3 regions of the Roseovarius sp. MBR-79 genome follow, and region 2 is predicted to be linked to each of the others. Evidence: riboswitches for the same ligand, from Rfam matches in the RefSeq annotation. Region 2 holds a riboswitch; each other region holds the start of a gene.
What was found. Region 2 has a riboswitch for thiamine pyrophosphate ahead of ACSSV8_RS17510 (ABC transporter ATP-binding protein). Riboswitches for the same ligand answer to the same signal wherever they lie in the genome.

Region 1 (4,595 bases), on a different contig from region 2:
ACAAGGCCAACCAATACGCCACGCGCGACCGCAAGAACCGCAAGCGCAATTTCCGCGCGCTGTGGATCCAGCGGATCAACGCCGCCGTGCGCGCCCATGACGAGGGGCTGACCTATTCGCGCTTCATCAACGGTCTGGCGCTGGCCGGGGTCGAGGTGGATCGCAAGGTTCTGGCCGATCTCGCCGTGCACGAACCGGCGGCGTTCAACGCCATCGTCGATCAGGCAAAGCAGGCGCTGACCGCCTGAGGCCAGTCGCGGATGAGGGACAAGGATGCGCCGCCCGGATAAACCGGGCGGCGTTTTCCGTTTCAGACTTTGTCGGTCTCGGCCACGGGCACGTAAAGATCGCCGCCTTCGCGGAATTTCTCGGCCATCGCCGCCATCCCCTCTTTCTGCGCCTCGGCGCGGATGTCGTGGCTGATCCGCATGGAGCAGAATTTCGGCCCGCACATCGAGCAGAAATGCGCCACCTTGTGGGCCTCTTTGGGCAAGGTCTGATCATGGAAATCGCGCGCGGTTTCGGGATCGAGCGAGAGGTTGAACTGATCCTCCCAACGGAATTCGAAGCGGGCGCGGCTGAGCGCATCGTCGCGCCGCTGCGCTCCCGGCAACCCCTTGGCGAGGTCGGCGGCGTGGGCGGCGATCTTGTAGGTGATCACGCCGGTTTTCACGTCGTCGCGGTCGGGCAGGCCCAGATGTTCCTTGGGGGTGACATAGCAGAGCATCGCACAACCGAACCAGCCGATCATCGCAGCCCCGATGCCGCTGGTGATGTGGTCATAGCCGGGTGCAATATCGGTGGTGAGTGGCCCGAGCGTGTAGAACGGGGCCTCGTGACAGCACTCAAGCTGCTTGTCCATGTTCTCCTTGATCTTGTGCATGGCGACATGGCCGGGGCCTTCGATCATCACCTGGCACTCCTTGGCCCACGCGATTTTCGTGAGTTCCCCCAATGTCTCCAACTCGGCGAATTGCGCGGCATCGTTGGCGTCCGCAATGGAGCCGGGGCGCAGCCCGTCGCCCAGTGAAAAGCTCACGTCATACTGGCGGCAGATGTCGCAAATCTCCTCGAAATGCTCATAAAGAAAGCTCTCGCGGTGATGATGCAGGCACCATTTGGCCATGATCGACCCACCGCGCGACACGATCCCCGTCACCCGGTTCACCGTCATCGGCACCATGTGCAGGCGCACGCCCGCGTGGATGGTGACATAATCCACCCCCTGTTCGGCCTGCTCGATCAGCGTGTCGCGGAACACTTCCCATGTGAGGTCTTCGGCAATGCCATTCACCTTTTCCAAGGCCTGATAGATCGGCACGGTGCCGATGGGGACGGGGGAATTGCGGATGATCCAGTCGCGGGTGTTGTGGATATTGCGCCCGGTGGAAAGGTCCATCACCGTATCCGCCCCCCAGCGGATCGCCCAGACCAGTTTTTCCACCTCCTCCTCCATCGAGGAGGTAACGGCAGAGGTGCCCATGTTGGCGTTGATCTTCACAAGGAAATTGCGCCCGATGATCATCGGCTCCAGTTCCGGGTGGTTGATATTGGCCGGGATGATGGCGCGGCCCGCCGCGATCTCGGCGCGCACGAATTCGGGGGTCACATGGTCTGGGATGCTGGCCCCCCAGTCATTGCCGTCGCGCGGTGCCGCATCCGCCTCGCGCAACTGATTCTCGCGGATGGCCACGAATTCCATCTCGGGCGTGATGATGCCCGCGCGCGCATAGGCCAGTTGCGTGGGGGCCGCACCGCCCGTGCCACGAAGGGGTTGCCCCCGCACCGGGAATTCCGGCACCAGCCGGTCGCCGGTGACAAAGCCGTTATCCTCGGGCCTCACATGGCGGCCCTCATAGGCCGCCACATCGCCGCGCGCCATGATCCAGCCGCGCCGCAGCGCGGGCAGGCCGCGCGCGATGTCGGTTTGCGCCTCGGGATCGGTATAGGGGCCGGAACTGTCATAGACCGGCAAGGGGGCCTCGCCCGCCGTGGGATGGGTGGAAATCTCGCGCATGGGCACGCGGATATCGGGGTGCAGGCTGCCCGCCACGTAAATCTTGCGCGACGCGGGCAGGGGGCCGGTGGTCACGCTGGGGGCGATGGTCTGGGTGGGGATGTTCATGTTGGTGCTCCTCGAGCCAAGCTTTACAAAGACACCAGATGAGCCGTGGACGGGGAGGCGTGGGGAAGGGTCCCCCTTCGGAACAGACAGACCGCCATGCGGCGCGCGGTTCCCGAGCTTCCTACGCCAGTATCAACTGGATCAGGTTCAAAGGGTCGCCTCACCGGTGTCACCACCTGTCAGCCTCTCAGTCCCCAAGGCGGGACTCCCCTGCAAGGGTGAGGGTAGAACGACGATCTGCGCAGTTCAAGCGAATGTGGCGTCCCGACGGCGGTCTCTTGTCGAGAGGCGGCATTGATTGATAGACCGCGAGGGGCCGGGGCGGGTCATGTCCCCGGAAAGAGGGGGCGCATGACGGACAGGGCGCGCGCGCCGGTTCTTCTGACCGGGGCATCGGGACGGGTCGGACGGATGGTGTTGTGGCACTGGCCGGTTTCGGCTGTGCCTGTCGTGCCACAATATCGTCGGATGGTGCCGGCGGGGGCGCTTCTGTGGGACCCGATGGAGGGGTCGCGCGCACTCATCGACCATCAGGCGCGGAGCGGACAGACATTCCGGGCGCTGGTGGCGCTGGCGGGGGTCGTGCCGGGCGCGGGCCACGATCTGGCGCACAACCGGATACTTGCCGAGGCCACGCTTGCGGCGGCTGAAAGCGCGGGCATCACGCGGGTGTTGCTGGCCTCGTCTTCGGCGGTTTACGGATCGGGCGAGCATATCACCGAGGACACCGCTTGCGCGCCCGCCAATGCCTATGGCGCGGCCAAGCTGGAGATGGAAGCGGTGGGGCGCGCGTGGCGTGACCGGGGGCTTGAGGTCTGCGCGCTGCGGATCGGGAATGTGGCGGGCGCGGATGCGCTGCTTCTGAACGTGGCGCGGGGGACGGGGGAGATCACGCTTGATGTCTTCGCTGATGGCGCAGGGCCGCTGCGCTCCTATATCGGGCCGCGCACGCTGGCGCAGGTGCTGGTAACGCTGTGCCTGCGTGACGGAGCGTTGCCATCCGCGCTCAACATCGCGGCCCCCGCTCCCGTGACCATGGCCGCACTGGCACAGGCGGCGGGGGCAAGCAGCCGGCCCCGCCCCGCCTCTCCGACGGCGCATCAGCGCATCACCCTCGATTGCACCCGGCTTGCCGCGCTCCACGCCTTTGCCCCCGAGGACAGCACACCCGGCGAGATGGTCCGCCAATGGCGGGCGGTTGCCTCATGACGCCTGCGAAACGCGCCTTCGACCTTGTCTTTGCGCTGGCCCTCGGGGTGCTTCTGGCGCCAGTGATGGCGCTCACCGCGCTGGCCGTGCTGGTGCTGGATGGGCGGCCTGTCTTCTTCCGGTCCGAGCGGATGAAGACGCCGACCGAGGGGTTTTTCCTTCTCAAGTTCCGCACCATGACTCCGGCAGAGGCAGATCAGGGCGTGTCGGGCGGCGACAAGGCGCATCGCATCACCCGCGCCGGGCATCTTCTCAGGCGGACCCATCTTGATGAGGTGCCGCAATTGTGGAACGTGATCCGTGGCGATCTGAGCCTTGTCGGCCCGCGCCCGCCGTTGCGCAGCTATGTGGACCGCTTCCCGGAGACCTATGCGCAGGTCTTGCGCTCGCGTCCCGGCCTGACCGGGCTGGCAACCCTGCGCTATCACGCCCATGAGGCGCGGCTGCTGGCACAGAGCCGCAGCGCCGCCGAGACCGACGCCATATACTGCCGTGCCTGTGTGCCGCGCAAGGCGCGGCTCGACCTGATCTATCAGCGCCGCCGCACGCTCTGTCTTGATCTGCTGCTGCTCTGTCAGACCGTGGTCAAGGGCTGGCGGTAACGCGTTTTGGCGCAATTCCGGGCCGAAATGGTCCATCGGCCCTGTCTGAAATTTCCTTAACCCCGGCGCAGCAGCTGAAACGCCGCCGAGGCCCCCCATCCCGCCGCGATCGCGATGGCAATCGACAGAAGGCCATAGACCAGCGGCTGCTCGCGCGAGAGCGTGAAGAGCCAGCGTTCCAGCCCGACCTTGTGCACGTCGATGGCCGTCTCGAATTGCGACACGACCCGCCCCTCGCGCGTGAGGAAGATGCGCGTGGGATAGATGCCCTCGGTCAGGTTCGCAGGCAGCCGGATCGCGGTGCGGAACAGCGTCTGCTCGTCGAGAGCGACAGTGTTTTCCAAGAGTTGATAGGCGTCCTGCCCGCGCCGGATGCGAATGAGCGCCTCGGTGAAATTCTCGACATCCTCGGCCATGCTGGCCGCGCCCACGGAGCGTATCGCGCGCGGGATCGACACGCGGTGGCGCAGGTCCTCGGTATTGGTCAGAACCTGATCGAGCGGCCCGGTGGTGGCGACGGCGTAAAAGGTCGGGGCCGCATCCAGCCGCACCTCGTCGGTATTGACCCAGATGCCGAAGCGCCGATCCTTTCGCCGCACGCTCACCGGCAGGGATGGTCCCGCCACGGTGATCACCACGTCGAGCGGGATATCGGGAAT
Region 2 (4,595 bases):
CGTGGTTGGGTCGGTCGCCGCGAAATCCGCGCCCGTCAGGGCGTAATCGCGCACCGCCTCGACCACCGAAATGCCGAAGGAAAGGTTGAGGACCACGCCGCCCGCAGGGCCAAGCGATCCGTCCCCGGGCAGGCGGCACACCACGCCCTTGAGCACATGAGAGGTGCCCGTGCGTGGCCGAAGCCGGAGCCGCGCCCCCTCCAGCGCAGCCAGCCCGGCCATGGTGTCGACACTCTGCGGTCGCAGCACCTCGAACAGTTCCAGAAACCGCGCGCCGACACTCTCGCGCGGGGCCAGGACCCGGGCCAGCGTCGGCCCGGCGGCCAGCACATGCCCGGTCGGCCCGACAAGGGCGAACATCGGGCAAAGCCGCGCGAGCATCGCGTCAAGCGCCGCGACCGCGGTCATCGCACGACCGGCCCCGCGCCGAGATCAAAGGCGCGCCCGTGGGCAAAGGCGGCGTCAAGCAACCGCACCTCGATCACCTCGCGCCGGGCATCCGCGCCCCGAGAGCCGATCAGCACCAGCGCGCCATAGTCATCCGCCATCGCCCGGAGCATCCCCACGAGCACCGGACCGAGCGGAAGCCCCGCCCGCGGGCATGCCCCCACCTCGATCCGGTAAAGCCCCGGCATCTCGGGATGAAGCCGGATTTCGGGCAGGGCAAAATCCGGCATGGCGAGACGCGCGCGATCCGGCAAATCCTCCAGCGAGTGCAGGAAATCGAGAAAATCGACGCCACCGAAGCGCAAGAGCCTGCGCACCGCCTCGGTGCGCGGCTGCGAGACCAGATAGGTGCCCAGATCCTCCAGCACCTCCTCGGGCGCGCGCCCCACCCGCTCGGCCAGCGCCGCGAGCAGCCGCTCGGTCACCTCCGGCGCGCAGGGCATCAGCGGCTCGAACGCCGCCTCGCCAAGCGACAGCGCCTCCACCAGCGCCCGCCGGAGCGCCTCGCCATACGTGTCGCGCACGAACCAATCGAGCGCGCGGTTGATCAACCCGTTCATATCCCTCTCCACGCCGATGGGCACAGTATCGCAAGCGTTCTTTAACAAAACCTGAACGCGTGCCGGAAAACTTGCCCCGGCGCGCCCGCGATGCTACGCAGCGCGCATCCGTTGGGGTGCCCGCAAGGGCTGAGAGGCACGCGCCAACCCATCGAACCTGATCCGGCTCGCACCGGCGGAGGGAACGGAGCACGCCCACGCCCCCCTCCCTGCGCGCCCCTGACCGAGGACCGCCCATGTGCGCCGCCCCCGCGCTTTTGATCGACGGCACCGCCCGTATCGGCGCGGAGCGGCTGTTTGGCCCCTTGCGCCTCGAGATCGAGGGCGGGCGGATCACCTGCCTGCTCGGCCCTTCGGGCGTGGGCAAGACCACGCTGCTGCGGCTTGTGGCAGGGCTTGACGAGGTGACGCGCTTCGAGGGTTGCATATCCGCCTCTGACGGGCGGCCGCTTGCGGGGCGCATCGCGCTCATGGCACAGGGCGCGGACCTGCTGCCGTGGCGCGACGTGCTGGGAAACGTGGCGCTCGGGGCACGGCTGCGCGGGCAATCGCCCGACCTGCCCCGCGCCCGCGCGATCATTGACCGGATGGGCCTTGGCCCGCACGCCCGCAAGCGTCCCCATACCCTCTCGGGCGGACAGCGGCAGCGCGTGGCCCTTGCGCGCACATTGATGGAGGACCGCCCCATTGTCCTTCTGGACGAGCCCTTTTCGGCGCTCGACGCGGGCACGCGCGCGCAGATGCAGGACCTCGCCGCCGCGCATCTGGCAGGGCGGACCGTGTGGATGGTGACCCATGATCCCGGGGAGGCCGCGCGGATGGGCCACGCCATCCACATCCTGTCCGAGGCCGGTCTCGAGACCGTCGCGCCGCCCCCCGGCCCGGTCCCGCGTGCGGTCGACGATCCCGACACCCTCGCCGTTCAGGGGAGCCTTCTGGCGCGGCTGCGCGACCTCGGGACAGGCGCATGAACCGCGCCCTGATCCTTGCCGGCACGGTGGCGCTGGCGCTTGGCCTGTGGCAGGCGCTGGTGGTGCTGGCGTCCCTGCCGCCCTTCATCCTGCCGGGCCCCGCGCGCGTGGCCGAGACCCTCTGGAGCAGCCGCGCGCTCATCGCCGAACATGGCCTGATCACCGCCGCCGAGGTGCTCATCGGGCTGGCGCTTGGCGCGGTGCTGGGCGGGGCCTCGGCCATCGGTCTTGCCGCCTCGCCGGTCGCGCGTCGGCTCATTCGCCCGATGATGGTGTTTTCGCAGGCGATCCCGGTCTTTGCCCTCGCGCCGATCCTGACGCTCTGGCTGGGCTATGGCCTTGCCTCCAAGATCGCCATGGCGCTGCTCATCATCTATTTTCCCGTCACGTCGGCGTTCTTTGACGCGCTGATGCGCACGCCGCAGCCGCTTCTTGATCTTGGGCGCGTCATGGGGACGACCCCCGCGCGGCTCATGTGGCATATCCGCGTGCCCGCCGCCCTGCCCGGACTTGCCTCGGGGCTGCGGCTGGCGGCGGTCTATGCTCCGATCGGCGCGATCATCGGCGAATGGGTGGGTGCGTCAAAGGGCCTTGGCTATCTGATGCTGCTGGCCAACGGGCGCGCCAAGATCGACCTGATGTTCGCGGCCCTCATCGTGCTGGCGGTCTTCACGCTGCTCTTGCACCGCGCGGTCGACGCCGGGTGTCGGCGCTGGCTTGACAGCCGGTCGACCTGAGCCGCGCCCTCACCGCCCGGCGCGCGCGTCGGGATGCAGCGACTTGCCCAGGATGTGGTCGGACTTGTGCAGAACGTGCTGCGCCGTCGATACGATCAGCGGATCGGGTGCATGGGCGATCTTGCGATTCTTGCCGGGGTAGTCGATCGAATTCAGGAAATGCAGCATGCAGTTGAGCCGCGCGCGCTTCTTGTCGTCGGACTTGACCACCGTCCAGGGCGCGTCGGCGGTATCGGTGTAAAAGAACATCGCCTCCTTGGCCTCGGTGTAATCGTCCCACTTGTCGAGGCTGGCCTTGTCGATGGGGCTCAGCTTCCAGAGTTTCAACGGATCGGTCTCGCGGCTGGCAAAGCGGGTGCGCTGCTCGCCCTGCGTGACCGAGAACCAGTATTTGAAAAGCCGGATGCCCGAGCGCACCAGCATCCGCTCCAACTCGGGTGTCTCGCGCATGAACTCGAGATATTCATGCGGCTCGCAAAAGCCCATGACGCGCTCCACGCCTGCGCGGTTATACCACGAGCGGTCGTAGAGCACGATCTCGCCCGCCGTGGGCAGATGCTCGATATAGCGCTGGAAATACCATTGCCCGCGCTCCACGTCCGAGGGCTTGTTGAGCGCCACGACACGCGCGGCGCGCGGGTTGAGATGCTCGGTGAAGCGCTTGATCGTGCCGCCCTTGCCGGCCGCGTCGCGCCCCTCGAAGATCAGCACGAATTTCTGCCCCGTCTCCTGCGCCCAGAGCTGGACCTTCAGCAATTCGGCCTGAAGCCGCGCTTTCTGCGCCTCGTAACTGCGGCGGCTGAGGCGGGTCTCATAGGGATAATCACCGTTCTCGAACGCCTGCCGGAGCGAGGCCACCGCCGGCTGTGCCGATCCGGGCGCAGAGATCGCTTCAGGGGCGGTTTCGGTAAGGGCTTCGGTGTTGGCGGCGGTCTCGGTCATACACACACTCCCTGACGATCTGGATTGATAAGCCCGATCCTAACCTTTTGCAGGGCCGCCCGCCTTGATGCGTGTCAAGAAACTGTCACAAATCCGCTCGGGATCATTCCCCGAGGATCGACCCCAGATTGTTGAGGATCGCCACCATGATGAACGCCCCGGCAATCAGCAGCGCAATCAACATCGCAAATTGCACGACAAACGCCCCGGTGCCAAAGCCGAGCGCCAGCAGCGACAGCGTCCGGGGTTCGCGCCGAAAGAGGCCGATCGCGCCGAGGATCGTCGCAAGCACCGCGAGAACCGGCGCGGCATAGGCAAGGACCTCGGCCAGTCCCATCGCAGGCGTTTCCGGCGCGGGCTGCGGCTGACCGAGTATCGAACGGGTCGCGGATTTGCGGATCTCGGCCGCGAACTCGCCGATCTTTGTGGCCGTGCTTGTCTCGGCTGGCTCGAGCAGGCTCGAGACATGCAACGCGACGATGAAAACCGCCAGAATGCCGAGCAGCAGACCGGCGAAGCCCCAGACGGGGCGGGGCTCCAGAGCATGAGACGACATGGGTCTCTCCCGAAATGATGATCCGGGTGGCACGCTGCCCGATTATTGGGGTGATTTTGTGAAGATGCTGCGCCCCCCACGGGGCACGGGCGCTGCCGCCATGGCGTCGCACCCAGCCCCTTACCCGCTTTCCCCCGCCTGCCCGCCACGTTAGAAGGGCGCCAGACCAAGGCAGGAGTCGCCATGACCAGACCCGTTGTCCTGTGCATCCTCGACGGCTGGGGGCTGAGCGCGGCCACCGAGGCCAACGCGCCCTATCTGGCGGCGACCCCCACCATGGACCGGCTGATGGCCACCTGCCCCCATGCCACGCTGATCACGCACGGGCCGGATGTCGGCCTGCCCTCCGGGCAGATGGGCAACTCCGAGGTGGGACACACCA
Region 3 (4,595 bases), on a different contig from region 2:
CATGTTCGCCTGGGATCTGGCGCGGTTCGGCGACTGGGCCGGGCGCGATTTCACCCGCGCGCGCGTGGCCGACCAATATGCGCACCGCTTCAAGATCCATTTCCCCGGCGAGGAGCGCGCCGCGGGCCGCCCCGTGCGCACCCGCCCAATCCATGCCATGCAGGCCGGGATGGGCGCGCGCTTCGGCCTCAACTTCGGCTGGGAGCATCCGCTCTATTTCGACGCCGCCATTCCCGACAGCGCCGGGTTCACCCGACAGCCCTGGTGGGAGGCCGTGGGCCGCGAGGCGCGCGGCTTGCGTGATCGTGCCGGGATCATCGACATCTCCAATTTTGCCAAATACCGCGTCACCGGGCCGGGGGCGGAGGACTGGCTCAACGCGCTCTTCGCCAACCGGATGCCGCGGGAGGTGGGCCGCGCCTGCCTCACGCCGCTCATCGGCAAGCGGGGCGGGATCGCGGGGGATTTCACCGTGACGCGGCTCGGGGAGGAAGAATTCTGGGTGCTCGGTGGCGGCGCGGCGGAACGCTATCACCGGCGCTTCTTCGCGCAGGTGCCGCTGCCCGAGGGCACCCGTTTCGAAAGCCTGACCGGGGCCGTCTGCGGGGTCAGTGTCGCGGGGCCACAATCGCGCGCCCTGCTGCAAGGCCTCACCGACGCGGACCTCTCCAACGCCGCCTTTCCGTTCTTCCGCTCGCAGCGCATGACCGTGGCGGGCGTCGAGGCCGTCGCGCTGCGCGTCAGCTTCACCGGCGATCTGGGTTGGGAACTGCACATCGCCGAGGCCGATCAGACACGGCTTTATTCGGCCCTGATCGAGGCGGGCAAAGCCATCGGCGCGGGCCCCGTGGGCAGCCGCGCGCTCATGTCGCTGCGGCTCGAGAAAGGGTATGGCAGTTGGGGGCGCGACTATTCGCCCGAATACTGGCCGCAGGAATGCGGGTTGGCGGGCCTCATCCGCCCCGACAAGCCCTTCCTCAACCACGAGAGCTGGCGCGCCATTTCCGATAACGCGCCGCGCGACCGCATGGTCCTGCTCGAGATCGACGCGACCGAGGCCGATGCCTCGGGCGGCGAGCCGATCTTTCTGCCGGGTGGCACGGCCGCGGGTCAGGTGAGTTCGGGCGGCTATGGCCACGCGGTCGGCAAATCCCTCGCTCTGGCCTATCTCAAGGCCGAACACGCCACCCCCGGCACCGCGCTTCACGTTTCGCTTCTGGGCCGCGCGGATGATGCGCGGGTGCTGGAGCATCCGCCGTTCGATCCCGAGGGGCTGCGTCTGCGCGGCTGACCCTTGAAGGTGCCGGTTCGCGGTGTTACGTCTCCATTATTCCGTTGGGGTGCCCCGCAAGGGGCTGAGAGGTGCCAAGCCAACCCATCGAACCTGATCCGGGTGATGCCGGCGTAGGGAACGGACCTCCGCCCCGATGGTGCCCGAAGGCCGTTCCGCGAACATGAGGAGGCGGGCATGGTGGCGTGCGCACTGACAATCGCGGGTTCTGACAGCGGCGGCGGCGCGGGCATTCAGGCCGACCTCAAGACGTTTTCCGCGCTTGGCGTCTATGGCGCAAGCGTGCTGACCGCCGTCACGGCACAGAATACCGTCGCGGTGACAGCGGTTCACGCGGTCCCGCCCGAGGTGGTGGCAGCACAGATCGCCACCGTTCTGGATGATATCCGCGTCGATGCCATCAAGATCGGGATGCTGGGCGATGCCGCGCTGATCGAGACGGTGGCGGAGGCCCTGGCCGGGTATCGCGGCCCGGTCGTGCTCGATCCGGTCATGATCGCCAAATCCGGCGCGCGGCTTTTGCCCGAGACGGCGCGCGCGGCGCTGATCGTGCATCTGCTGCCGCGCGCCGATCTGCTCACGCCCAACCTGCCCGAGGCGGCGGCGCTGTTGGGTCTGCCGGAGGCCGTGAGCGACGCCGGGATGCGGGACCAGGGCGCGCGGCTGCGCGATCTGGGGGCAAAGGCGGTTCTGATGAAGGGCGGTCACGCGGCGGGCGAGACCTGCACCGACTGGCTGATGGCCGTCGAACCCCACCGCCTTGACGCCCCCCGCATTGCCACGCGCAACACCCATGGCACCGGGTGCAGCTATTCCTCGGCCATCGCGGCGGGGCTGGCGCAGGGGCTTGGCCTGTCCGAGGCCGTCACCCGCGCCCATGGCTGGCTCCACGCCGCGATCCGCGCCGCTGACCGTCTCGATATCGGCCGCGGGCACGGGCCGGTGCATCATTTCCACGAGGTCTGGCCATGACCCGCGCCGTCACGATCCGTGGCGCGGGCGTCGTCGGGCTTTGCGTGGCCACCGAGTTGAGGGCGCGCGGCGTGGCCGTCACTCTGATCGACCCGGCCCCCTTCCCCGGTGAAGCGGCCTGTTCGTGGTGGGCGGGCGGGATGCTCGCGCCCTTCTGCGAAGGGTTCACCGCCGAGGAACCGGTGGTGCGGTTGGGGCAAGAGGCCGCCGACTGGTGGGAAGCGCAGGGCGTGACGGTCACACGGCGCGGCTCGCTCGTGATCACGCTGGAGCGCGACCGGCGCGAGCTTGATGTGTTCGCCCGACGCACCAACGGGCACCGGCTGGTCAAGGCTGAGGACCTCGCCGCGCTCGAGCCGGACCTGGCCGAGCGCCATGACCGCGCCCTGTTCTTCGAGGCTGAGGCGCATATCGACCCGCGCGCGGCGCTGCTCCATCTGCACCGCCGTTTGCAGGAGGGTGGCGCGCGCTTTGTGCAAGGCACGGACGCGCCCCAAGGGCCGGTGGTGATCGACTGTCGCGGCCTTGCAGCGCAAGACAGCCTGCCCGACTTGCGCGGCGTCAAGGGTGAGATGGTGGTGTTGCGCACAACCGATGTGACGCTGCGCCGCCCCGTCCGCCTGCTGCACCCGCGCTTTCCGCTCTATATCGTGCCGCGCGGCGATGGAATTTACATGCTGGGCGCGACGCAGATCGAAAGCGAGGAACGCCACCGCGCCACGACCCGTTCGGTGATGGAACTGCTCTCCGCCGCCTACGCGCTCCACCCTGCCTTCGCCGATGCGCAACTGCTGGAGATCGGCGTGGACGCGCGCCCCGCCTTTCCCGACAACCTGCCGCGCCTCACGGCCAAGGGCGACGTGCTCCATGTCAACGGCCTCTTTCGCCACGGCTTTCTGCTGTCGCCCGCGCTTGCGCGAATGACCGCCGAGATGCTGGCGGGCGGCGAAACAACCCCGGAGTTTGCCCATGAAGATCACGGTTAACGGCACCGCACAGGATACAGCCGCGTCGACCGTCGACGCGCTGTTGATCGAGCTGGGCCACGGCGGGGCCAAGGTGGCTACGGCGGTGAACGAGACTTTCGTGCCCGCCGCTCTCAGGCCGGAACAGAGATTGAATGAAGGGGATCGTGTGGAAATCGTCGCCCCTCGGCAAGGGGGTTGAGATGCCGATCTACTACGACACCGAAGTGACATCGCGCCTGATGCTGGGCACCGCGCAATATCCCTCGCCCGCGATCCTGGCGCAGGCCTTCCGCCGCTCGGGTGCGGGCATCGCCACGGTATCCGTGCGCCGCGAAGCGGGGGGCGCACGCGCTGGACAGGCGTTCTGGGACATGATCCGCGCGCTTGGCGTTCATGTCCTGCCCAATACGGCGGGCTGCCATTCGGTGCGCGAGGCGGTGACCACGGCGCAGATGGCGCGCGAGCTTTTTGACACCAACTGGATCAAGCTGGAAGTGATCGGCCATGCCGACACGCTCCAGCCCGATCCGTTCGGCCTTGTCGAGGCCGCACGCATCCTCACCGATGACGGATTTCAGGTGTTTCCCTATTGCACCGAGGATCTGGTCCTTTGCGAGCGGCTGGTGGAGGCCGGATGCCGGGTGCTGATGCCCTGGGGCGCGCCGATCGGCACCGGGCTGGGGCTCAACAATATCTATGGGCTGCGCAGCTTGCGCGCGCATTTCCCCGACCTGCCGCTGGTGATCGACGCCGGATTGGGCCTGCCGTCGCAGGCCGCGCACGCGATGGAACTGGGCTATGACGCGGTGCTGTTGAACACGGCGGTGGCCAAGGCGGGCGATCCGGCGGCGATGGCCGAGGGCTTCGCCCGCGCGGTCGAGGCCGGACGGCTGGCCTATGAGGCCGACCCGATGGAGCCGCGCGACATGGCCGCGCCCTCGACCCCCGTGTTCGGAAAGGCGCTGCTATGAGCCTGCCCCGCTTCTACCCGATTTTCGAGCGCGCCGACTGGCTGCGCCGGATGCTGCCCTTGGGCGTGAAACTGGCGCAACTGCGCATCAAGGACATGGAAGGGGAGGCCCTGCGCACAGAGATCGCGGCGGCGCGCGACCTTGCCCGCACCCATGGCGCGGCGCTGGTGGTCAATGATCACTGGCAGGTGGCGATGGATCTGGGCTGCGACTGGGTGCATCTGGGGCAAGAGGATCTGGAGAGCGCCGATATTGCCGCGATCCGCCGCGCCGGGATCAGGCTGGGCCTCAGCACGCATGATCATGCCGAACTTGACCGCGCGCTGTCGCACGATCCCGATTACGTGGCGCTTGGCCCGGTCTACCCGACCATTCTGAAAAAGATGAAATGGC

Region 1: another riboswitch for thiamine pyrophosphate. It lies ahead of thiC (phosphomethylpyrimidine synthase ThiC); the one in region 2 lies ahead of ACSSV8_RS17510 (ABC transporter ATP-binding protein).
Region 3: another riboswitch for thiamine pyrophosphate. It lies ahead of thiD (bifunctional hydroxymethylpyrimidine kinase/phosphomethylpyrimidine kinase); the one in region 2 lies ahead of ACSSV8_RS17510 (ABC transporter ATP-binding protein).

The regions. Positions count from the first base shown of each region.
Region 1 covers NZ_JBRJGP010000001.1:37,748-42,342, reverse strand. Annotated here, with positions in the region: gene rplT (50S ribosomal protein L20) at 1-248, shown strand, start outside; gene thiC (phosphomethylpyrimidine synthase ThiC) at 311-2,125, opposite strand; TPP riboswitch at 2,227-2,347, opposite strand; gene ACSSV8_RS00210 (NAD-dependent epimerase/dehydratase family protein) at 2,477-3,334, shown strand; gene ACSSV8_RS00205 (sugar transferase) at 3,331-3,936, shown strand; gene ACSSV8_RS00200 (TIGR02186 family protein) at 3,993-4,595, opposite strand, start outside.
Region 2 covers NZ_JBRJGP010000024.1:3,988-8,582, reverse strand. Annotated here, with positions in the region: gene ACSSV8_RS17520 (diguanylate cyclase domain-containing protein) at 1-408, opposite strand, end outside; gene ACSSV8_RS17515 (heme NO-binding domain-containing protein) at 405-1,007, opposite strand; TPP riboswitch at 1,110-1,208, shown strand; gene ACSSV8_RS17510 (ABC transporter ATP-binding protein) at 1,244-1,978, shown strand; gene ACSSV8_RS17505 (ABC transporter permease) at 1,975-2,715, shown strand; gene ppk2 (polyphosphate kinase 2) at 2,725-3,657, opposite strand; gene ACSSV8_RS17495 (hypothetical protein) at 3,761-4,213, opposite strand; gene gpmI (2,3-bisphosphoglycerate-independent phosphoglycerate mutase) at 4,397-4,595, shown strand, end outside.
Region 3 covers NZ_JBRJGP010000007.1:39,901-44,495, forward strand. Annotated here, with positions in the region: gene ACSSV8_RS08795 (GcvT family protein) at 1-1,291, shown strand, start outside; TPP riboswitch at 1,327-1,428, shown strand; gene thiD (bifunctional hydroxymethylpyrimidine kinase/phosphomethylpyrimidine kinase) at 1,469-2,263, shown strand; gene ACSSV8_RS08805 (FAD-dependent oxidoreductase) at 2,260-3,249, shown strand; gene thiS (sulfur carrier protein ThiS) at 3,233-3,430, shown strand; gene ACSSV8_RS08815 (thiazole synthase) at 3,432-4,202, shown strand; gene ACSSV8_RS08820 (thiamine phosphate synthase) at 4,199-4,595, shown strand, end outside.